DNA from 2 places in the Delftia sp. HK171 genome. Region 2 is predicted to be linked to the other one. Evidence: riboswitches for the same ligand, from Rfam matches in the RefSeq annotation. Region 2 holds a riboswitch; the other holds the start of a gene.

Region 1 (10,678 bases), 2.3 Mb from region 2:
AATGAGGGGCTGGAAATGAAAGCATCGAATCATTCGATGGGTGGCCTCTTTAGTATTTCGCACTCTACGCCGAAGATATGAGGTGATGCAATCAGACTGCTCTGAAAATGGAGCGTGGCTCACCAAAAGCCGACCATGCACGCCATTCGTAAAGAGCAAGGCCTGCGTGTCACGGAGCCCGTGTGCGCGGGAGGTCGCGCAGACAAGCCTGGTTCAGTCCGCTCGCGGCCCCGGCGGCTGTCGTGAGCGCGCCAGGCCGCTCAGGTACTGAGAGGTACGGTCGGAGAAGCGTCCCTGGCACCTCTGGCGGCTTGCCAGAGCGCATCGGCCAGGGCTGTGATCTCAGGGGCCAGGTGCAGGCGTTCCAGCCAGCGGTCCGCAATGCCGCTGGCGCCGTGGAGGGCTCCGGCCAACTGGCCCGTGATGGCTGCCGTGGTGTCGGCGTCATCGCCCAGGTTGGCGGCCTGCAGTACCGCGCCTTCAAAGCTGTCATGCCTCGCAAAGCACCACAGGGCCGCCTCCAGGCTGTCCACCACGTAGCCGCTGCCGCGTATCTGTGCGGCTGGCTTGTCGCGATAGTCGCCACGGGCAATCTCCCGCAGGCGTGGGCTGGCGCAGTCTTGCAGAACGCCGCCCAGGTCCAGAACCTGCGACCGGGGCAGTCCCTGCAGTGCCCGGCACAGCGCCACGGCGAACAGGCGGCAGGCCTGCAGGCATTCAGGTGCCGCGTGGGTGGTGCGTGAGCTGAGTTCAGCCATGCGCTGCACCAGGTCCTCGTCGGGGCCGAAGAACATGGGCACGGGCGCCAGCCGCATCAGGGAGCCGTTGCCGGCCTGGTCCGGGTCGGGCGACCCGGCCAGCGGATCGCCGGTGGCCAGGAAGCGCTGGATGGCCGCCCTGGTGGCCATGCCGATATCGAAGCAGTTGCCGGTGGAACTCCAGTAGCCCCATTCGTACCAGTTGGCATAGCGCGTCATCTGGTCCCGCAGGTCGCAGCCGCCGCGCTGGAGCAGGCTTTCGGCCAGACACAGGGCCATGGAGGTGTCGTCGGTCCACTTGCCTGCGGGCAGCGAGAACGGGCCGCCGCCGACCATGTCGGTCAGCAGCGCAAAGCTGCCGCGCGGCTGGAATTCCAGCGTCGTTCCCACGGCGTCGCCACAGGCCAGGCCCAGCAGGGCGCCACGGTATCGGTCCAGCGTGTCCATGGCCATGCCTGTGCTCCCGCTCATGGTCGGTCAGGAGCGGTGCTGCGCAGCCGCGCGCGCACCTGCATGAGGGCAAAGCCCAGAAGGTTCAGGCCTTGCCAGCGCGCGGGGTCGGTGGCGCGCACATCGTCGGCGGCCAGGCCGATGCCCCAGATGGTGTCCGCGGGGCTGGCCTCCACCAGAACCCGGTCGCCCGTGTTCAGCAGATAGCCGGCCAGGGCCGGGTTCTGGGAGAACTTGGCCTGGTTGGCGCGCACCACGATGCCCATGCGCGCGGCCACCCAGGCCGCTTCATCGAAGCCCTGGATGCCACGCCCCAGCTTCTTGGCCTCGCCCGGCGTGCGGCAGCGCACGATGGCCGCGTGCGCCGCCTCGTCGCCAAACAGCCGTGCCTTGCCCGCCATCATGAAATGCTCGGCCGTGGGGTAGTGCTGGCCATCGACCTCGAAGCCCGCCTCGAACCACTGGCTCATGCAGGTCTTGCCGATGGAGCCATCGGCCGCAGGCTGGTGGCCCCAGAACGGCAGGAAGCGCGGGGTGAGACCCTGGGCCATGGCGTTCTGGAGGTCTTGCAGGGAGGCGATGTGGTCTGTCGTAGTCATGGGCTGTCTCGTTGCCGTGTGTGCCGTTTCAGGAATGCGATGGAGCTTGCTGCAGCCACCACTGGCTGAAGGCCATCAGGTCTGCGTGCTGCGAGTGGGCGTGGACCAGGTCCGGCCCGGTGTTGGGCGTGCCGTTCGGGCCGCGGCACACCAGGGCCGCGTGAATGCCCGGGCCAATGTCCCGGAGGTAGGGCAGATAGTCGTCCACGAAGGCGACCGGGCCGAGCCGCTGCAGGGCGTCTGCCTTGGGGCTGCGCAGGCCGGTGGTCCGGCCCGTGGCGATCACGCGGTCGATGGGAAAGCCGAGGTCGCGCAGGTTGCCCAGGCGTGCCTGCTCGAAGCGCGCCGCCAGGGCCGTCACGCAGACCAGTTCGTAGCCGGCGCCCTGCAGGTCGTGGCAGGCCTGCAAGGCATTGCCCAGCGCGGGAATGCTGCGCCAGAAGTCGTCGTCCATGCAGGCCCTGAACTGTTGCAGGCGCTCGCCGTCCAGCGCCTGCACGGCCCAGCGGTCCATGGCCCAGTAGGCATGGGGGTCGGCCTCGGCGGGGCGCTGGCCGAACGCGCGTTCCCAGGCTCCGGCATAGGCGCTGTTGTAGTCCAGCAGCACGCCATCGGCGTCAAGGGCAATGATGGGTTTCATCGTGTTCCTCTTCGGCCAGCACGCGCAGGTAGTGCGGTGCCACGCTGTCCGTGAGCCAGACGCCGTTGTCCGAGCGGTAGAACAGGCAGGCATCGGCATGCATGCGCGCCGCATCGATCTCCAGCAGCACCACCCGGCCATAGCGCTGGCCCACGGAGCGGGCCGTGGCCAGGTTGTCGGTCAGGTGCACGTGGTGGCGGTTGCGCCGGTCCAGGCCGGTGCGCAGGATGGAGTCCAGAAAGCGCGTGGCCGTGCCATGGTAGAGGCGCTGCGGCGGCACGCTGGCCTGCAGGCCCAGGTCGATCTGCACGGAATGCCCCTGGCTGGCGCGGATGCGCAGGCCGTCGGCGCTGATGGCAAAGCGCTGCTTGGGGCAGCTTTGCACCACCTCCATCAGCAGTGCGGGTGAGATGTTGCGGCCGGCCGCCTGGGCGCCGCGCAGCAATGCGTCTATGGAGACCCAGCCCTGGGCGTCCAGTGCGAGCCCGGCGCGGCCGGGGTTGTGGCGCAGGACCAGGCTCATGAATTTGCTGGTCGATGTCAGTGTGTTCTTGTTGTTCATACGGTCCATTTCCATGGATTTTCTTGTTGTGTTGATGATTGTCCGTGCTGCGGGCTTCACACCACCAGGCAGCCCTGCCGATCCGACAGGCCGATGGTGGCCTGCATGCCCGCCGTGAACTGCAGGTAGTCGGCCTCCATGCCGTCCGAGAAGATGACGCCATGGTCGGGCATGCGCGAGCGCAGGGTCAGCGGCTGGCCGGCCGTGACCTGGCCGTAGACCAGCTCGGCCGTGGAGGAGCGGCTGGGAAAGGGCTCGCGCACGGCGAAGTCCAGGCGTGGCGCATCCCAGGCGAAGGGCTGGTAGTCGAAGTCGGTGGATGCGCCGCGCACGGCGCGGGCAATGCCCATCGATCCCGTGACGATGCTCTTGATCCAGGCGGACGAGCCCAGCCCCGTGGCGACGATGAGGCCGGAGGACGACTGGGATTCGCGCCGCTCGCCCAGCGTGATGTCGTACAGGGCCGAGGTATGGCTGCGCGGGCCGATGAACAGGTCGTTGGCGGCGCGCAGCACCTGGCCGTCGCTCAGGCGCGCTTCGGCCAGGGTGACGGCGCGCGTGGGGCGGCGGTTGGCGGCCACGTCGCCCAGCAGGGCGGCCAGGTCGGCGGGGGCGAAGGGCAGCAGCAGGCCGTCCCAGCGCGCGGGCTCGGGGTTGACGCCGATGAGCGGCTGGCCGTCCAGGTATTTCATGGTGTTGGCCACCATGCCGTCCTGGCCCAGTGCCACCACGATGTCGTCGGCGCCGAAGACGAAGTTGGGCACCAGGGCGCGGTCCACGATCTGGTAGCGGCCGCGTGCCTCCAGCGCCTGCACCACGGCCTGCAGGGCGGCGGCGTAGGCGGCGCTTTCGCGCAGGTAGTCGCCGAAGTCGGCACCCAGGTGCTCGATGTAGAAGCGCGCCTGGGACAGCGTGTGGTACCTGGCCACCAGCTCATCGAGCCGCGTGCGCCGCACCACCAGCACGGTCTTGCGTTCATTGGCGTTCACGGCGGCTCCTTGCGGGTTCGGGATCGGCCACGGCGGCTGCAGGGCCTGCACCGGCGCCCATGAGCGACTGCAGCAGCTCGGGCGAGACGTTGAGCTGGCCGATGCGCTCGGCCTTCTCGGCAATGCCGCCAAAGGCCTGGGCGATGAGCTGGCCCGGCTGCATGCCCACGGCGGCCAGCGATTGCACGATGCGCGGGTCGGCCTTTTCCAGGGCCTGCATGACGGCGCCCACGCGGTAGGCCTCGGCCTCGGCCAGGGTGCGGCTGTTGGCGGCCTGGCCTTCGACGAAGTCGCGGCGGCTGGTCTCCAGCGCCACGTCGGCGGACATCTGTTCGGCGCGCAGCTCGTTTTCCTTGCGCATCTGGGCAGCCTTGGCTTCCAGCTGGGCCTCGCGGATCTGGCGCTTTTTCTTTTCCACGGCCACGTCGGTATCGAGCTCGTTCTGGCGGATGGCGCGCTCGTTTTCCACGGCAGCCATGCGGCGGGCATAAACGGCGTCGTCCGCGGCCTTGAGGTTGGATTCGCGCGCCTCCGCCTCCAGGGCGCGGGCGATGTCGGGCGTGGGTTTGACGGCCATGACCGAGACGCCCAGGATTTCCAGCCCCAGCGCCTCGATCTCGGGCTGGGCGGCCAGCTCCTGCTGGGCCGTGCGCGCAATGAGCGCCGAGGAGCGCAGCGCCTGCTTGAGCTCCAGCGCCTGCACGGCCTGCTGGATGATGACCTCGGCCTGCATGGTCACGCGGTCGCCCAGGCGCTGCGGGTCTTCGGACAGGTATTTCTGGCCATCGCGCGCCAGGGAGAAGTCCATCAGCGTGGCGGTCTGGCGCGGTGTGCTGATGCGGTAGGTGACCTGGCCCTGCACGGTGACGCTCTGGAAGTCGGCCGTCACCAGCTCCAGCATGAAGTGGCAGTCCTGGCTGCCCACGGGCACCGCGACCAGGGTGGTGGTGGGCGCGTAGTAGAAGAAGGACTGGCCCGCGCCCTCGCGCACCACCTTGCCGGCGCGGAACTGCATGAGGTGGACCGTGGGTTGGGACTTGATGAAACGGATGCCGAACATGGTGCTTCTCCTTTAAGTTGCTCTGTGCAACTTATATGGGTTGCATAGTGCAACTTAAAATCCGGCACGTCAAGCACAATCCATCCCATGGCTGAAAAAAATTCCCCATCCCCGCAGGGCGCGCTGGACTTCCCGCGCCCGTTCACCACGGTGGACGTGGTCATCTTCACGGTGGCAGACGATGCCCTGCAGGTGCTGCTGGTGCAGCGCCCCACGGCGGGCAGCGAGCCCTTCCCGGGGCTGTGGGCGCTGCCCGGCGGCTTTGTGGATGTGCGCCAGGACGCGGACCTGCTGGCCTGCGCGCGGCGCAAGCTGCTGGACAAGACGGGTGTGGACAGCCCCTACCTGGAGCAGCTGGGAAGCTGGGGCGGCGCGGCGCGCGACCCGCGTGGCTGGTCGGCCACGCATGTGTATTTCGCGCTGATCCCGGGACACGACCTGATCCTGGCCAAGGGCGCGAATGCGGCCGATGTGTCGTGGTTTGCCGTCGATGAACTGCTGCGCGCGCCTGCGCTGGCCTTCGACCACGGCGAGATCCTGCGCGCAGCGGTGGAGCGGCTGCGGGGCAAGGTGGAATACACCTCGCTGCCGGCCTTTCTGCTGCCCGAGCCCTTTACGCTGCCGCAGCTGCAGCAGGCCTACGAAGTGGTGCTGGGCCGCCCCGTGGACAAGAGCGGTTTTCGCACGCGCATGATGGCGGCCGGCTTTCTGGTGGAGGCTGGCCAGGTGGAAGGCACGTCACGCCGCCCCGCCATGGGCTACCGCCTGGCCGACCGCAGCGCGCCCGTGGTGTTTCCGCGCACCTTCAGCCCGCGCGGGTGAGGGCGGCCTTCGATCAGGACCAGGATCAGGCGCCAAGCAGGCTGCAAAAGCGCTGCATGTCCACATTGCCGCCGCTGAGGATGATGCCCACGCGCCGTCCGTGCAGCTCTTCGCCTTTCTGGCGCGCGGCGGCCAGGCCCAGGCAGCCGGTGGGCTCGACCACGAGCTTCATGCGCGTGGCCAGGAAGCCCATGGCGTCGACCAGCTCGGCATCGCTGGCGGTGAGGATGTCGGTCACGTCGCGCTGGATGATGGGGAAGGTGATGCCGCCCAGGTGCTGGGTCTGGGCGCCGTCGGCAATGGTCTTGGGCGTTTCGATGTGGACGATGCGGCCCGCGCGCAGCGACTGCTGGCCGTCGTTGCCGGCCTCTGGTTCCACGCCGTAGAGCGCGCACTCGGGGCTGAGCGCGCGCGTTGACAGCGCGGTGCCTGACAGCAGGCCGCCGCCGCCCAGCGGCACGAAGAGGGCGTCCAGCGGGCCGGTTTCCTCGAACAGTTCCTTGGCGGCCGTGCCCTGGCCGGCCAGCACGTCGGCGTGGTCGTAGGGCGGGATCAGGGTCAGGCCGTGGCGCTCGGCCAGGTCGCGGCCGATCTGCTCGCGGTCTTCGGTATAGCGGTCGTAGACCACCACCTGGCCGCCATAGGCCTTGGTGGCCGCCACCTTGGCGGCGGGCGCGTCATGCGGCATGACGATGGTGGCGGGAATCTCCAGCAGCCGCGCTGCCAGGGCGATGGCCTGGGCGTGGTTGCCCGAGGAAAAGGCCACTACGCCGGCCTTGCGCTGCGCGGCGCTGAAGCGAGACAGGGCGTTGAAAGCACCGCGGAACTTGAAGGCGCCCATGCGCTGCAGGTTCTCGCACTTCAGGAAGACACGGGCGCCCAGCGCATCGTCCAGCGTGCGCGAGGTGAGCACGGGCGTGCGGTGGGCATGGCCCTGGATGCGTTGGGCCGCTGCGGCCACGTCGTCATAGGTGGGAAGGCTTGTCATCGGTACGGGAGAGAAGGGGTTGCAGACCGGCGGGGTGCCGGGAGCTATTTGGCGTAGCTGTAGACCGTGGCGCGCGACACGCCCAGGTGGGCGGCAATGGTCTCCATGGAGCGGCGCACATCGAGCAGGCCGGCGCCCTTGAGTTCGCGGACCAGGGCACGGCGCTCCTCGGGCTTGAGGGCGCGCGGCGTGGTCGCCAGGCGGGCCGCGAACTGGTCGATGCGGGCACGCACCGTGTCGGCGCCTGCGCCGGCGCCCGTGGGGTCCAGCATTTCGCGCGCGGGGGTGTCGCCGCTGACGGCAGCAAAGCGGTTGAGCATGCCCTGGAAGCCCTGGAACATCGTCAGGTCCACATTCATGCACAGGGCGGCGATGTAGCGGCCCTCGGAGTCGCGGATGCCGATGGACGTGCTCTTGGCCTGGCGGCCATCGGCGAACTGGTTGGGGTAGTTGGCGATGACCTGCTCGTAGCCGGGGTCCAGGATGCGGGCCAGGCCCAGCTCCGTCGCGCCCTGGCCCACCTCGCGGCCCGACAGGTTGTTGTGGATGGCCAGCACCGCATGGGACGGGTCGAGCAGGTCATGCACCACCACCTCGCAGAACGGGGCAAAGGTCTGGCCCAGGCCTTCGGCGATCTGGGCCAACTGGTCCAGAAGCTGGCGCTGTTCAGGGGTTCGTTGGGTCATATTGGACATTTTGTTTTGAATTGGACAAAATGTCAAAATCCAGACGACTTCTCTGCGCTTTCCACCATGTTCGACACCCTCGTAGACCTGCTGCAATCCCAGGGCGCGCGTTTTCGCGTGCTGGAACATCCGGCCGAAGGCCGCTCTGACCTCGTCGCCGAAATCCGGGGCACCGCCCCCGGCCAGGGCGCCAAGGCCATGCTCTGCAAGAGCCGCGATGCGGCCGGTGCGGGCGATCCCCAGCTGTTCCTGGCCGTGCTGCCCGGCGACCGCAAGCTGGACTTCAAGCGCCTGGCCCAGGCCGTGGGCGTGCGCAAGGCCACGCTGGCCTCGCCCGAGGAGGCCCAGGCCGCCACGGGCTGCGTGATGGGATCGGTGCCGCCGTTCTCCTTCAACCCGCAGGTGCGCCTGGTGGTGGACCCGGCCCTGGTCGAGCGCTTTGGCGAGATCGCCTTCAACGCGGGCCGGCTGGACCGCTCCATCGTGCTGGACTCGGCCGACTATGTGCGCATTGCCCGGCCCGCGCTGCACAGCCTGAGCGGGGAGGGCGCCGATTGACCATGGATTGACCCTGGCGCGGGGCTGCACCCACAATCGTCGGCAACGTCCACATCTCCTTGCCTGACCATGTCCACCCCTGCGAAGCAGCACCCTGACCGGCCCGATGCGGCCGGCTTTGTGCGTGCGGCGCTGGCTGCTGCCCTGGCCCAGGTGCAGTCGCATCTGGCGGTCTTGGAGGGCGGTGGCAGCGATGCCGAGACCATCCACCAGCTGCGCGTGGCCCTGCGGCGCCTGCGCACCGTGCTGCGTGAGTGCGCAGGGCTGGCGCCCGGCATGCGCGCCGAATGGGATGAACCCCTGGCCCAGGCCTTTGCGCAGCTGGGCACGCTGCGCGATGCCGATACGCTGGCCGATGTGGTGCGCCCGCTGCTGCAGGCCGCCCATGCGCCCCTGTGCGACTGGCAGGCGCCGGCGGCCGTGCAGGCGGATGCAGCCGCTGCCGTGCGCGAGCCGCCATTCCTGCACGCGCTGGCCGAGATCCAGGCGCTGGCGCAGGCACCGCAGGGAGAGCCATCGGCCCGTTTTGCCGATTTGTCCGCCGCAGGCACGCGCAAGTACCTGGCACGGCGGCTGGCGCGCCTGCACCGCCAGGTGCTGCGCGATGGCCTGCACTTCGACCGCCTGCCGCTGGCGCAGCAGCACCGCGTGCGCAAGCGGCTCAAGCGCCTGCGCTACCTGGCGGACTTTGCCCGGGAATTCGCGCCCGGAATGTGGCCCGGCAAAAAGGGCCGGCGCTTTGCCGAGGCGCTGGTGCCCGCCCAGGACGCGCTGGGCCTGCACAACGACATGGCCGTGGCGGCCGCGCATTTTCGTGACGAGGCCGGCACGGATCCGCGCGCCTGGTTTGCCGCCGGCTACCTGCAGGCCCGCCTGGCCACCAGCGCGCGCAGCAGCCGCCGCGCGCTGCGGGCGCTGGCCCGGGTGCCGGGCTTCTGGGCTGGGCGATAATCCGCCGCTGGCGCACCGCCGCAGCCCCTGGGCCGTGGCGGTGCGCTGTTGCTGAAGGTGCCCCATGCCGTTCACCGGCCAGGGGTTCAACGGGAAGCAGGTGCGCGATGCCATCGAGGTGGCCGCTCGCAATGCCTGCGCTGCCCCCGCAACGGTCAGCGGAATACAACTCCCCACGCGGACGCGCCCCAAACCACGCGCCGCAAGCCACTGTGTCCTTCTCGGGCATGGGAAGGCGGGGATGCCTGCCGCAGCGCGCCCACCCTGCGCGCCGCAGCGTTCCGCAAGCCCGGATACCGGCCTTCTGCATTGCTTTCGGACGCCGCGGGAGTGCGCCTGTCCGGTCCGGCCCCAGCCTGCGCTGCCGTGGCCGGCTCCGGCGTGCGCGCTGTGCGGCGTGGTTCAGACGATAGGCCCCACGGGTGAGTGGGGCAGTTGGGTTCAACGCATGCGCTTCGCTTCTTCGGCCGCCGATTCCTCCGGCCTTCTCTCTGTTCTCCCTCTTGTCTCCAGCCTGCGGCCCGTAGCAGCCGCCGTCCTGCTGGCCAGCTGCGCTGCAGCGGCCGGCGCCGCGCAGGAGCCGGCTTCGGGCCGCTCCACGGACTCCGCCGACGATGCGCTGGACGCCGTCTTCGTGACCGCCACGGCGCGGCCCGAGGCGCGCAGCCGCATCGCGGGCACCACGCAGACCATCGACCGCGAGGCCATAGAGCGCTCCAGCGCGCGCTCGGTCACCGACCTGCTGGCCGAGAACGCCGTGGGCTTTCTCAGCGAATGGACGGCGGCCCAGACCTCGATGAACCTGCGCGGTGCCTCCACCGACGGCCAGGGGCGCGACTTCCGCAGCCAGGTGCTGGTGCTGGTCAACGGCCGGCGCGCGGGCACGGCCAACCTGTCCAAGCTCAGCCCCTCGGATGTGGAGCGCATCGAGATCGTGCGCGGCCCGTCCTCGGTGATCTACGGCAGCCAGGCCATGGGCGGGGTGGTCAACATCATCATGAAAACCGGGGCTACCGCGCCCGGCACGCGCGCCCAGGTCCAGGCCGGTTCATGGGACCTGTGGCGCACCGATGCGCAGACGGCCGGCGCCAATGACCGCTTCGACTGGTACTTCGGCGTGAGCGCAGGCGGGCGCGGCGACTACGAGTCGGGCGACGGCGGCACGCGCATGGAGAACACGGGCTGGAAGCGGCGCGGCGCCAGCGGCGCCCTGGGCTGGCAGCTGCACGAACTGCACCGCGTGGAGCTGCAGCTGCGCACGGACGGCATCTACAACGCGGGCTTTCGCGGATCTGGCGCCAACATCTACAGCCGCGACAACCGCAGCAACCGCTCGCTGGACCTGACCTACGAGGGCGCACTGCCCGGCCAGCGCCTGAGCTGGACGACCCACCTCTACAGCCTGGTCGATACCGATGAGTTCAACTGGGCCTCTCCCGTGATCCGCTCGGGCAACAGCGCCGTGCCCGGCACGGCGCGCGACTACAACCACCGCCAGCTGGACGCCACGGGCCTGCGCTTTCAGCCGCGCCTGCGTGTCAGCCAGACCAATGACCTGCTGATGGGCTTTGACTGGGAGCGCAGCAAGCTGCGCTCCGACCGCCTGCGCGTCGCC
Region 2 (10,678 bases):
AGAAAAAGGGTGCCTGCGATCCAAAAGAGCAAGCAGTAGAAAAACCGCAGGATCTTAAGCCTTTTCATGTATTCCCCTTGCTCGTCTGCTTGTGGCTGGCAACGGCATTGTGGTCAGAGGCCAGAAAAGCGGCTCCGTGCATCGCCCCGTTGCGGTTCATCCCGAACCGGCGACTGCCTAACGCGACCTTCCAATAGTTCTCCCGGGCTTCGGCCTCCGACTTTTCTATGCCAAGAGGCAGCGCCTCCAGCAAGGTGAACCGGAATTCGCTGTCACAACCCGGTGCTTCATGCAGTCGCCGGCTCAACTCCAGGTTGTCGCCATGCCCGGTGTTGGCATAGTCGCGCCAACGCTGCCAAACGCCACAAGCGCCGCTGGCAGAGCCGACATATTGGTGGCCTGTGAATTCATCCGTTATCAGATAGATGCCGCAGACATTGCCAAGTGCCTGCTGCCAAGCCACATCCTGCATTGCAAGCCTCAGTTCCGCCATGATCAGGCTGGTGCTGCTCAGGGCCCTGAAGGGCACCGGAGGCACGGGGGATAGCGCAATGGGATAGTTGTTTTCCTGGCGAAGGACCCGGCGCCAACTCACGGCGGGCTCGCCCCAACGGATCTCCAGTTTGAGCCGCAGATCCGACATCACATCGATTTCGTCCAGCTCGTGATACCAGTGGCCTGCTCGCTCGTCATGCAGATCGAAACTTCCCTGCAAGCGTCCTGCATCAATGGCTTGCATTGCAGGCATGACCTCCTTCACCCGCCAGATACCGAGCAGCAACGCATGGCCTGGCCGGTGCCCAAAGAAGCCAATCACCAACGAGCCGACTGGATGCTTGTGGTCTTGCCGAGACTGATAGAGCGTCAAAGCACGTGTCCCCACATAGCGTTGTACCGGATAGTCTCCTGCCGTGTGGCGCATGAGCGTGACCTGTTGGGCGGCGGGGTCAAGCGAATGAAAAGCAAGCAGTTGGTAAAGCTGAGTGGCTGGGAGGTTCATGGGTGGAATTGATCTGCAGCGATGCCGAGCAAAATAGCACGGCTGGCCTCTCAGGGCGAAGCCATGTGGACGGGCTTAAGCACGTTCTTTGGGCTGTGGCGGAAAGCGAGGACCTTTGGAAGTTGGTGGGCACGGTATTTGCAGGCGTTGCCACTGAAAGCTGCGGGTGGCGCGCAGTGCGGAGGGTCGCATTCATAGCTTCACATCTGGCGCGATGGGATCGCCGTTGGGCGCAAGAGCTTATCGTGTCGCGAAGGCCAATTCGGTTCCGGCTTGCCGCAGAAAAATGATCAACGCAGAGCCGCGTGCCTGATCAAAGACCGATACATGCTTGGCTCACAAAGCGCGTCCTGTTCTTCTCCGTGATCGCGCGCGCTGCTCGGCATGGATACCCCGTGTTGCATCGGCCTGGCGAAGCAGTCCTAAGCTTCCAAGTTGCGAACGAATTCGCTCCCCACTTCGACTCCTAGAAGAGAGTCCACGGCCGCCACCCGCTTCAGCGCTTCGTCGGCGCTGAAGCCATTTCCCTCCAGCACGGCCAATGCATCGTTGTGCAGGGCATAGGCCAGGTGCGCTGCGATCCGTACCCTCGGATCCGCATCCACGTTGCTTCCCAGATATCCGCTCAGGAGAAGACGGATCTCGTATACGGCTTTCGCCAGGATTTTTGACTCATTGGTGTGCATGGGATGGTCCTGCCATGAATACTGGCGACTGTGTGCCGGAACCATGAATGTACGTACTGGGGCCATCTACGGCCCGGCGTGATGGCGGGCATCAAGGCAAATCTCGCCATACTTTGCGACACAATCCGCCTCTTGAATACCTCTGAAGGAGATGGCCTGTGCCAGTGCCCCGCCATTGGATCGAATTCGTTGAGGACTGGCGTTCCGAACCCATGGCCTACTGGGTGCATGCCGAGCAAGAGGTTGGGCTCTGGTGCCGCGCCAGCCGTTACCTGCCCTCGGCACCTGCTCACATTCCCCACAAGGGCTTTGCCGTTCTCTGTGTGGAGTTCGGGGCGCATGTACTGCGTTTTTCCTCTGCGGCTCAGCTCGATGAGTGCATTCGTGTACTTTCCATGAAACCCTTGCCCACATCGCGCCAGTTGTCCAACCTGCGCGTCACGTCGCTGGGGCCAAACGGGCATTGGTTGAGCCGGCTGCCGGTGGCGATCAAATCCGGAAAGGCAAGAGGGCGGGTGGTGATGGGGCTTGAACAGACGCGGGCAGCGATAGTAGGCAAGTCCGATGGGTGGACGTGCCAGAACTCGGCTGAGCGGACCAATGCCCTGGCGAGCTGACAGCATCATTACAAGTGGCACAGACTGCACCGCAGTAGCGGCCAAGTCGCTCCGTGTCTAGGATCAAATCTCCAAACAATCGCTTGACGGTTCACAGCTAGTCCGGCCGAGTGGCGAAAGCTCGGCACTCCCATCACCAACACCCAGGAGCTTCAATGATCATCACCACCACCCCCCAGATCGAAGGCCGCCGAATCACACGCTACTGCGGCGTGGTCGCGGGCGAGGCAATTTTGGGCGCCAATGTGTTCAAGGATTTGTTTGCCGGGCTGCGCGACATCGTGGGCGGGCGGTCAGCCACCTATGAGCGCGAGTTGCAGCGGGCGCGCGAGATTGCGCTCAAGGAGCTGGAGGAACGCGCCCAGGAATTGGGCGCGAATGCCGTGGTGGGGGTGGACCTGGATTACGAAGTGCTGGGCCAGGGCAACGGCATGTTGATGGTGTCTGCCAGCGGCACGGCCGTGGTGCTGGAGTAGGCAGGGCCATCAGCCAAGCAGACCAAGCAGGTCAATCAGGCAAGGGAAGTCAACGCGGCGCTGCGCCCCGCATCTCAATGCATCGGGCCAGCGCCCGCGCTGCCTCGCCCAGGCGCGGGCCGGGTCGGGAGACCACGTCCGTCTCGACCAGGTCCAGCGCGCAGATGCGGCCGGAGCGCACGGCGGGCATGTGGCTCCAGCCGGGGCGGGTGGCAAAGCTGGCCGATGGCGTCTGCGGCGTGTGGATGATGAGTTCTGGCTGCTGGCGCAGCACGTATTCGGGCGTGATTCGCGGAAAGGGTCCCAGGTTGGGCGGCAGCACGTTGCGCGCGCCCAGGCGCTGCAGCAGCTGGCCTATGAAGGAGTCCGGCCCCGCCGCATAAGGCGTGGCGTCCACTTCGAAATACACCTTCTGCCCGGCGGGCGCGTGCGCAGCCAGCGCCTTGGCCTGCTGGTCCACCTCGGCCTGCATGCGCGCCAGCAGGGCGTTGGCGCGCTGCACCTGCAGCAGCTGGTCGAGCTTGTGCAGCACCTGCTCCAGCTGCGCCATGTCGTTGGCGTCCAGTGCCAGCACGGGAATGCCGAAGCGCTCCAGCTGTGCGATGACGGGTGCGGAATACGCCATCAGCACCACGTCGGGCCTGAGCCGCACGGTGGCCTCGACCAGCGGGGCAAAGGTGTGGCCCAGCTTGGGCAGGGCGGCCACACGCGCCGGGTGGTTGGAGAACTCGTCCACGCCCACGATGCGCTCGCAGGCGTCCAGCGCGCACAGCGATTCGGTCAGCGAGGGCAGCAGCGAGACGATGCGCTGCGGCACCCGCTCCAGGCGCACCTGACGGCCGCGCATGTCGGTGACGGTGTAGGCGGTGGTTGCCCCGCCCGTTCCCGCATCCGCCGCCTTTTGCGCAAAGGCGTTGCCCGTGCCGCCTACGCAGGCCAGGGCGGCGGTCAGCAGCAGGATGCGGGGCAGGCGCAGAAGCAGGTGCAGAAGCAGATGCATGGGGTCAGGGCAGAGGTGTCCAGCGCACGCTGACGAACACGGTGCGGCCTGCGTTGGCATAGCCGCGCGTGGGGGCGTAGTCGCGGTCGGCGATGTTGTTGACGCGGGCCAACAGCGTCCATTGCCTGGTCAGCTGGCGCTGGGCGTAGAGGTTGACCACGCCGTATCCGCCCAGCTTGAAGGTGTTCGCCTCGTCGGCGTAACGGCCGCTGTACAGCTGCGCTTCGCCGCCCAGCGTCCAGCCGGCCGCCAGGGTGTCGGCGTTGAGCTTGAGCATGCGCTTGGAGCGGTAGGGCAGCAGCTTGCCGGTCTCCAGGTTCTCGGGGTTCATGAAGTCCAGCGAGGCGCCCAGGTTGGCGCTGCCCAGGCGCGTGCTGCCCGCCAGCGTCAGGCCGGTGATCTCCACGCTCTGCCAGTTGCGGTAGCAGTTGCAGGGAAGGGCGCTGTTCCAGTCGTAGGTGATGAGGTTCTTGAACTTGTTGCGGTAGACCACGGCCGAGAGGCGGTTGGCACCGGCCGCATAGTGCAGGCCCGTTTCCACGTTGGTGCTGCTTTCGGGCTTGAGGTCGGCCGCCGCCTGGCCCGTGAAGCGCTCGTACAGCGTGGGGGTTCTGAAGGCCGTGCCGGCCGATGCCACCCAGCGCCAGCGCTCGTCGATCTGCAGGCCGTAGCCCAGGCCGCCCGTGGTCTTGTTCTGCTGGTCGCGCACCTGGTCGTGGCGCAGGTTGGCGTCGAACTGGTGGCGGCCCTCCGTCAGGCGCCAGCCGGCCGACAGGGAGTTCTGCACGCGCCGGCTGTCGGTGTTCTGCGTCCAGGCGTATTGCGTGTCCAGCTTGTCCTCGCGGCGCTCCAGGTCGATGTTGAAACGGTGCTGGCCCAGCGTGAACAGGTTCTGCAGCAGGTAGTTGGTGGAGCGGCCCTTGGCGCTTTCGGGCGACTGGGTGTGGCGGTCGCTTTGGCTGTCGGTATGGGAGACCTGGACCACGCTTTTGTAGATGGCGTTCCAGCCGGCCTGCCAGCGCAGGCTGCCGGTGGTGTTCTTGACCACGTCGTAGTCGTCGAAAGGCGGCGGGCTCTGGTCGTAGTGGGTGCGCAGGCGGCTGTGCAGCAGGCTGGCATCGATCTGGTGGATGCCCGTTTTGTAGCCCGCGTTCAGGCCCAGCGAGGTGTTGCTGTAGCCATCCTTGTCCGGGTTGGGCGAGAAGGTGTTGCCGGGGTAGACGTCGAAGCCGTCGCTGCGCTCGTCCGCCAGGTTCAGCCCATAGGTGAAGCCGTTGGCCCCGCCTTGAAATCCCGTGGCCAGCTTGCTGGTGCCCTGGTTGCCTATGCCGGCCTCGGCATAGGCGCGGGTCTGGCCGTCCGCCCGCTTGGTGAAGATCTGGATCACGCCGCCCATGGCGTCTGAGCCATAGATGGCGGCGGCCGGGCCGCGCAGCACCTCGATGCGGTCAATCTGCGCCAGCGGCAGGGTGGACCAGACCGCGCCGCCCTGCAGCTCCTGCGAGCTGTAGCGCACGCCGTCAATGAACACGGCAGTGTGCTGGTTGCTGGTGCCGCGCAGGTAGACCGAGGTGACCTGGCCCGGCCCGCCATTGCGGTTGATCTGCACGCCCGGCACCTGCACCAGCAGGTCGGCCACGCCCGTGGCGCCGCTGCGGGCAATGGTCTCGGCGTCGATCACGGTCATGTCGGCCGTGACGGTGCGCAGGGACTGTTCGCTGCGCGAGGCGGCGACGACCACCGTATCGAGCTGGGAGGTCTGTGCGCGCTGCGCCTGTTGTGCCTGTTGTACCTGTTGTACCTGTGCTTGGGCCTGGCAGGCCAGCAGCGAGGCCGCAGCCAGGGCGGACAACGTGCGCAGTACGGGAAACGCCGAGGGCGAGCGAAGAGCGGCGCCAGGGGCGCGCGCGAGGGCGAGGGTGTGCATGGATGCGAGCCAGTTGCGCGCCAGCGACCCCGCCGGCACGGAAACCACAAAGACCGGCTGCGCTGCATGCGCGGCCGGCCGCCTGTTGGCCGGTATCCAGACTGGTGACGCACTCGCCAAGGCCTTCCCGGGCTGTACGCCCAGTGGCACGGGTTTGGCGGGGGCCGGTGCAATGCACGCGGCGTTTCACTCACTGTTGCGGGGGCAGTACATGCGGGCGGCTTTATCTGGCCGCCCCATGTTTCCCGTTTAACCGCAGCCCCTGGGGCTGCTGGCACCAACGGCGGCGATTGTACGGCGGGGCGTTCAGTACCGATGTAAAGCTTGCTTGACATACCCGCGGGTGGCATCGCACAATGTCAAGCATCCTTTACACATTGCGAGAGACTTCCATGAATCAAACAACGGTCACCAACCGCCGCTACCACAAGGAACTTGGATTTGCGCTGCTGCTCTACATGGCGCTGCTTGTGGGGGCGCTTTTGCTCAGCGCCGACATGCAGGCCGGAGCCCTGCGCACGGCCCTGCTGCTGAGCCCCATGCTGGCGTTTGCGCTGGCCGTGCGGGCCATCGTGCGCCTGGTGCGCGATACCGACGAGTTCCTGCGCAAGTCCATGCTGGAGCAGCTGGCGATTGCGGCGGCGGGCACGGCCGGCATCACCTTCACCTACGGATTCCTGGAAATGGCAGGTTTTCCCAAGCTCAGCATGTTCATGGTGTGGCCCTTGATGGGTGCGCTCTGGGTGGCGGCTTCGGTGGCCCACTGGCTGCGCAGCCGATGAGCTGTTCCGCCAAAGTGCCCCTCCCATGAAAAACACCATCCGTGAACTGCGCGCCCAGCGCGGCTGGAGCCAGGCTGCGCTGGCGGACCTGCTGGGCGTGTCGCGCCAGACCGTGAACGCGATCGAGACAGGCCGCTACGACCCCAGCCTGCCGCTGGCATTCGCCATTGCCCGGGTGTTCGAGACCCGGATCGAGGCGATCTTCCAGGAGGGTTGAGCGCAGCGCTCAGGCCACGATCATGACCAGCAGCACCAGGCCCAGCAGGGCCAGGTAGGCCTTGGCATGCAGGGCATCGGGAATGCGGCCGATCAGCGGTGCCGCCAGCCTGATGCCCGTCCACGATCCGGCCGTCAGCAGCGCAAAGGCCTGCAGGTCCACATAGCCCACATGCCAGGGGCCCAGCCCCGCGCCCTGCGATGCCAGCATGTAGGCAGCGGTGCCCGCCACGGCCATGGGCAGGGACAGCGGGCTGGCCATGGCCGTGGCGGCCGCCATGCTGGCGCCGCGTCGGCGCATCAGCGGCACGGTCATCACGCTTCCGCCCACGCCCAGGAAGGCCGCGATCGCACCAATGGCCAGGCCCGCCGTGGCCGCCGCCCGCCGGCCCATGGGCTGCATGCCAGCGGCGGTGCCGTGCACGAAGCCCGGGCGCAGCAGCGCGTCGGCGATGGTCAGGGCCAGGTAGGCGATGAAGGCCCAGCGAACCCATTCCCCGCTGATCCAGGTGGCGGCCGCCGCGCCCGCCACGGCGCCGGCCGCGATGAAGCCGGCCAGCGGTCGCACCTGATCCCAGGGCAGGGCGCCCGCGCGGTGCTGGCGCAGCGTGGCCATGGAGGCGCCGAAAATCATCACGCAGGTGGAGGTGGCCACGGCAATGTGCATGGCAGCCTGGCCAACGGCGGAGTCCGCGCCGTGGATGGAGGTCAGCAGCGCATAAAGCAGCGGAACGGCCACGAAGCCGCCGCCAAAGCCGAAGAGCACGGTGGTCACGCCGGCAAGCACACCGAAAGCCAGCAGCAGGAGAGGGAACACAGACAGTCCTTTGGAAAAAACGAGCAAGGACTGAACCTTAGGATGCCGCGGTTTGGCCTGCTTTCGCGGATAGGTCAATAATCCTCGAATTCCTGCCAAAGCCTGTTGGCTGTTTTCCGGACATTCCCATGCTCAACATCCCGCTGCATTCCGTGGACGCCGTGGCGCGCGATGTGCTGGCCATCGGCACCGATTACACGCCTGGCACGCTGCTGCCCACGCACAGCCACCGGCGTGCCCAGTTTCTCTACGGGATGAGCGGGCTGATGGAAGTGGAAACCGACGACGGCGCCTGGACCATCCCGCCCTACAGCGGCGTGTGGATTCCGGCCAGCAAGCCGCACAGCGTGCGCATGCAGGGCGTGAGCACGCGCAGCCTGTACATCGAACCGGCTGCTGCGCCCCGCCCGGGTGTGCATTGCGAGGCCCTGGTCGTCACCCCGCTGCTGCACCAGCTGCTGCTGTCCTGCGCCGACCTGCCGGCGCTGTACGACGAAGCAGGCCGCGACGGCGCCCTGGTCACGCTGGTGCTGCATGAGCTGGCCTCGGCCCGCAGCCTGCCGCTGTTCGCGCCCATTCCCCGCGACGAAAAGCTGGCCGCTCTGTGCAAGCAGTTCCTGGCCCAGCCCAGCATCCGCGCCACGCCGCAGGACTGGGCGCAAGCGCTGAACAAGAGCCTGCGCACCTTCAGCCGGTTTTTCCAGCAGCACACAGGCATGGCCTTTGGCGCCTGGCGCCAGCAGGCCTGCCTGCTGGCGGCGGTGTCCCGGCTGTCTGCGGGCGCATCGGTCACGCAGGTGGCGCTGGATTTGGGCTATGACAGCCCCAGCGCGTTTTCCACCATGTTCCGCAAGGCGCTGGGCCGGGTGCCTTCGGAGCTGGTGAGCCGGGTCTAGGCGGGAGCGCTGGCCTGGGCAGCCGTTTCCCGCGTCATGGCCCAGAACACCAGTGCCGCCAGGCTGAACGCCGCCCCCGCCACGCAGACCCCGTGCCAGCCAAACCGCGCGTAGGCATTGGTGGAAATCAGCGCCCCAAGCCCGCTGCCCACGGCATAGAACAGCATGTACAGGCCCACCAGCCGGCTGTGGGCCTGCGGGTTGCTGCGAAAGATCAGGCTCTGGTTGGTCACATGCAGGGCCTGGCCGCCCAGGTCCAGCAGCACGATGCCGGCGACCAGCGCCCACAGCGACTGCTCCAGCAGCGCAATCGGCGCCCAGGCCAGCAGCAGGATCACCAGCGCGCCCAGGCTGGTGCGCTGCGCGAAACCCTGGTCGGCCCAGTGCCCGGCACGGGCCGCGGCCAGTGCGCCCACCACGCCGGCCAGGCCAAAGGCGCCGATGGCCGTGAGCGACAGGCTGTAGGGCGGTGCGCTCAGCGGCAGGACCAGGGCGCTCCAGAAGATGTTGAAGGTGGCAAACATCAGCAGGGCCAGCATGCCGCGTGTGCGCAGCATGCGGTCCTGGCGCAGCAGCTGGAGCATGGAGGCGAGCAGCTGCGTGTAGCTGGGTGCATGCAAGGGCACCGCCAGCCGGGGCAGTTGCCGCCACAGGGGCCAGGCCAGGGCCAGCATCAGCAGGGCCGAGCAGGCATAGACGCCACGCCAGCCAGCCAGGTCACCCACGGCGCCGGCAAACACGCGCGCCAAAAGCAGGCCGATGAAAACCCCGCCCTGGGCTGCGCCCACCACGCGCCCGCGCTCATGCGCCTGGCTGGCGCTGGCCGCATAGGCGATCAGCCCCTGCGTCATGGCCGTGCCCAGCAGGCCCACGGCCAGCATGCCCGCCAGCAGCAGAACGGCCGAACGCGCGGTGCTGACGGCCGCCAGGGCCAGCACCAGGCCCAGCAACTGCAAAAGCATGAGCCGCCGCCGCTCCAGCCGGTCGCCCAGCGGCACCAGAAGCAGCAGTGCCAGCGCGCAGCCGGCCTGCGTGGCGGTGACCACGCCGCCCACGGCCGCATGGCTGATGCCGAAGTCGGCCGCCAGCGCCTCCAGCAGCGGCTGGGCGTAGTAGACATTGGCCACGCTCAGGCCGCTGGCAGCGGCGAACAGCAGCACCAGGCTGCGCGGCATGCGGACCGTGTCCGAGGCTGGGAAGGCGTTCATGGGGTGAATTCAGTTGCAAAACAAAACTGGTTGGATGCTAGTTGAACCAGTTTTGAAATGCAACCAAAATAGCGCCATGAAAGAAGATACCCGTCCTGACGCACCGCAGCCCTGTCCGGTGGCCCGCTCCCTGGATGTGATCGGCGACCGCTGGTCGCTGCTCATCGTGCGCGATGCCTTTGACGGCATCAGCCGCTTTGGCGATTTCCAGCGCAGCCTGGGTGCGGCCCGCAATATCCTGGCCGACCGGCTGCGCCGGCTGGTAGAGGCCGGCATCCTCGAAACCCGCCCCGCCGCAGAAGGCTCGGCCTACCTGGAATACGTACTCACGGCCCAGGGCCTTGAGCTGTTTCCGGTGATCGTGGCGTTGCGGCAATGGGGCGAAGGCCATCTGTTCGCGCCGGGCGAGGCGCATTCGCTGCTGCTGGACCGCCAGACCGGCCAGCCTGTCGCGCCCATGCTGCCGCGCAGCGGGGATGGCCGGGCCTTGCTGCCGGGCCAGACCGTGGTTCAGAAAATCGATTGATGGATGTCCAAAGCTTCCTCGCCATGAAAAAAGCGCCCGTCACAACGGGCGCTTTGTCTGGGTCAGCGCAAGGGCCGGCAACGGGCCATCAGAACCGCGCCGTCATCCCCACGAAGTAGGTGCGGCCGCCGTTGTCATAGTTGGCGCCGATGGTGCGGGTTTCCTTGTCGGCCAGGTTGATGATGCCGGCGCGCAGGGTCAGGGTGTCGGTCACGTTGTAGTTCATGGACACGTCAAAGGTCGTATAGGCCTTGGCGAAGGTGGTGGCCGTGCCCGTGGTCACGACTTCCTTGCCCACGTGGCGGGCGCTGAACATGGCGGACCAGCCCTGGCGGATCTGCCACTGCAGCGACGAGTAGATGGACAGCTCGGGTACGGCCAGCAGCGAGGCGCCCGTGCTCAGGTTCTTGGACTCGAACATCTTGGTGATGTTGGTGTTCCAGGTCAGGCCCTTGGCCAGGGGAACGTTCACGAAGCCTTCCAGGCCGCGCGTGCGCGCACGCTGGGCGTTGGCCATGCGGGTCCAC

What was found. A riboswitch is a leader RNA that binds a small molecule or an ion and turns the genes downstream of it on or off. The one in region 2 is predicted to bind cobalamin.
Region 1: another riboswitch for cobalamin. It lies ahead of BO996_RS27335 (TonB-dependent receptor); the one in region 2 lies ahead of BO996_RS17210 (TonB-dependent receptor domain-containing protein).

What each region holds. Positions count from the first base shown of each region.
Region 1 is NZ_CP018101.1:6,121,939-6,132,616, reverse strand. It holds gene BO996_RS27395 (fimbrial protein) at 1-25, opposite strand, end outside; gene BO996_RS27390 (ADP-ribosylglycohydrolase family protein) at 261-1,229, opposite strand; gene BO996_RS27385 (NADAR family protein) at 1,226-1,807, opposite strand; gene BO996_RS27380 (HAD family hydrolase) at 1,836-2,447, opposite strand; gene BO996_RS27375 (RNA 2'-phosphotransferase) at 2,425-3,009, opposite strand; gene BO996_RS27370 (sugar kinase) at 3,066-3,998, opposite strand; gene BO996_RS27365 (SPFH domain-containing protein) at 3,985-5,058, opposite strand; gene BO996_RS27360 (NUDIX hydrolase) at 5,146-5,880, shown strand; gene BO996_RS27355 (threo-3-hydroxy-L-aspartate ammonia-lyase) at 5,906-6,868, opposite strand; gene BO996_RS27350 (helix-turn-helix transcriptional regulator) at 6,913-7,554, opposite strand; gene BO996_RS27345 (YbaK/prolyl-tRNA synthetase associated domain-containing protein) at 7,621-8,112, shown strand; gene BO996_RS27340 (CHAD domain-containing protein) at 8,182-9,063, shown strand; cobalamin riboswitch at 9,102-9,382, shown strand; gene BO996_RS27335 (TonB-dependent receptor) at 9,512-10,678, shown strand, end outside.
Region 2 is NZ_CP018101.1:3,816,543-3,827,220, forward strand. It holds gene BO996_RS17190 (GIY-YIG nuclease family protein) at 65-1,000, opposite strand; gene BO996_RS17195 (hypothetical protein) at 1,423-1,686, opposite strand; gene BO996_RS29185 (hypothetical protein) at 1,899-2,303, shown strand; gene BO996_RS17200 (heavy metal-binding domain-containing protein) at 2,459-2,779, shown strand; gene BO996_RS17205 (ABC transporter substrate-binding protein) at 2,829-3,779, opposite strand; gene BO996_RS17210 (TonB-dependent receptor domain-containing protein) at 3,784-5,706, opposite strand; cobalamin riboswitch at 5,777-6,002, opposite strand; gene BO996_RS17215 (hypothetical protein) at 6,099-6,488, shown strand; gene BO996_RS17220 (helix-turn-helix transcriptional regulator) at 6,514-6,705, shown strand; gene BO996_RS17225 (sulfite exporter TauE/SafE family protein) at 6,715-7,521, opposite strand; gene BO996_RS17230 (AraC family transcriptional regulator) at 7,650-8,417, shown strand; gene BO996_RS17235 (MFS transporter) at 8,414-9,625, opposite strand; gene BO996_RS17240 (winged helix-turn-helix transcriptional regulator) at 9,702-10,151, shown strand; gene BO996_RS17245 (TonB-dependent receptor domain-containing protein) at 10,240-10,678, opposite strand, start outside.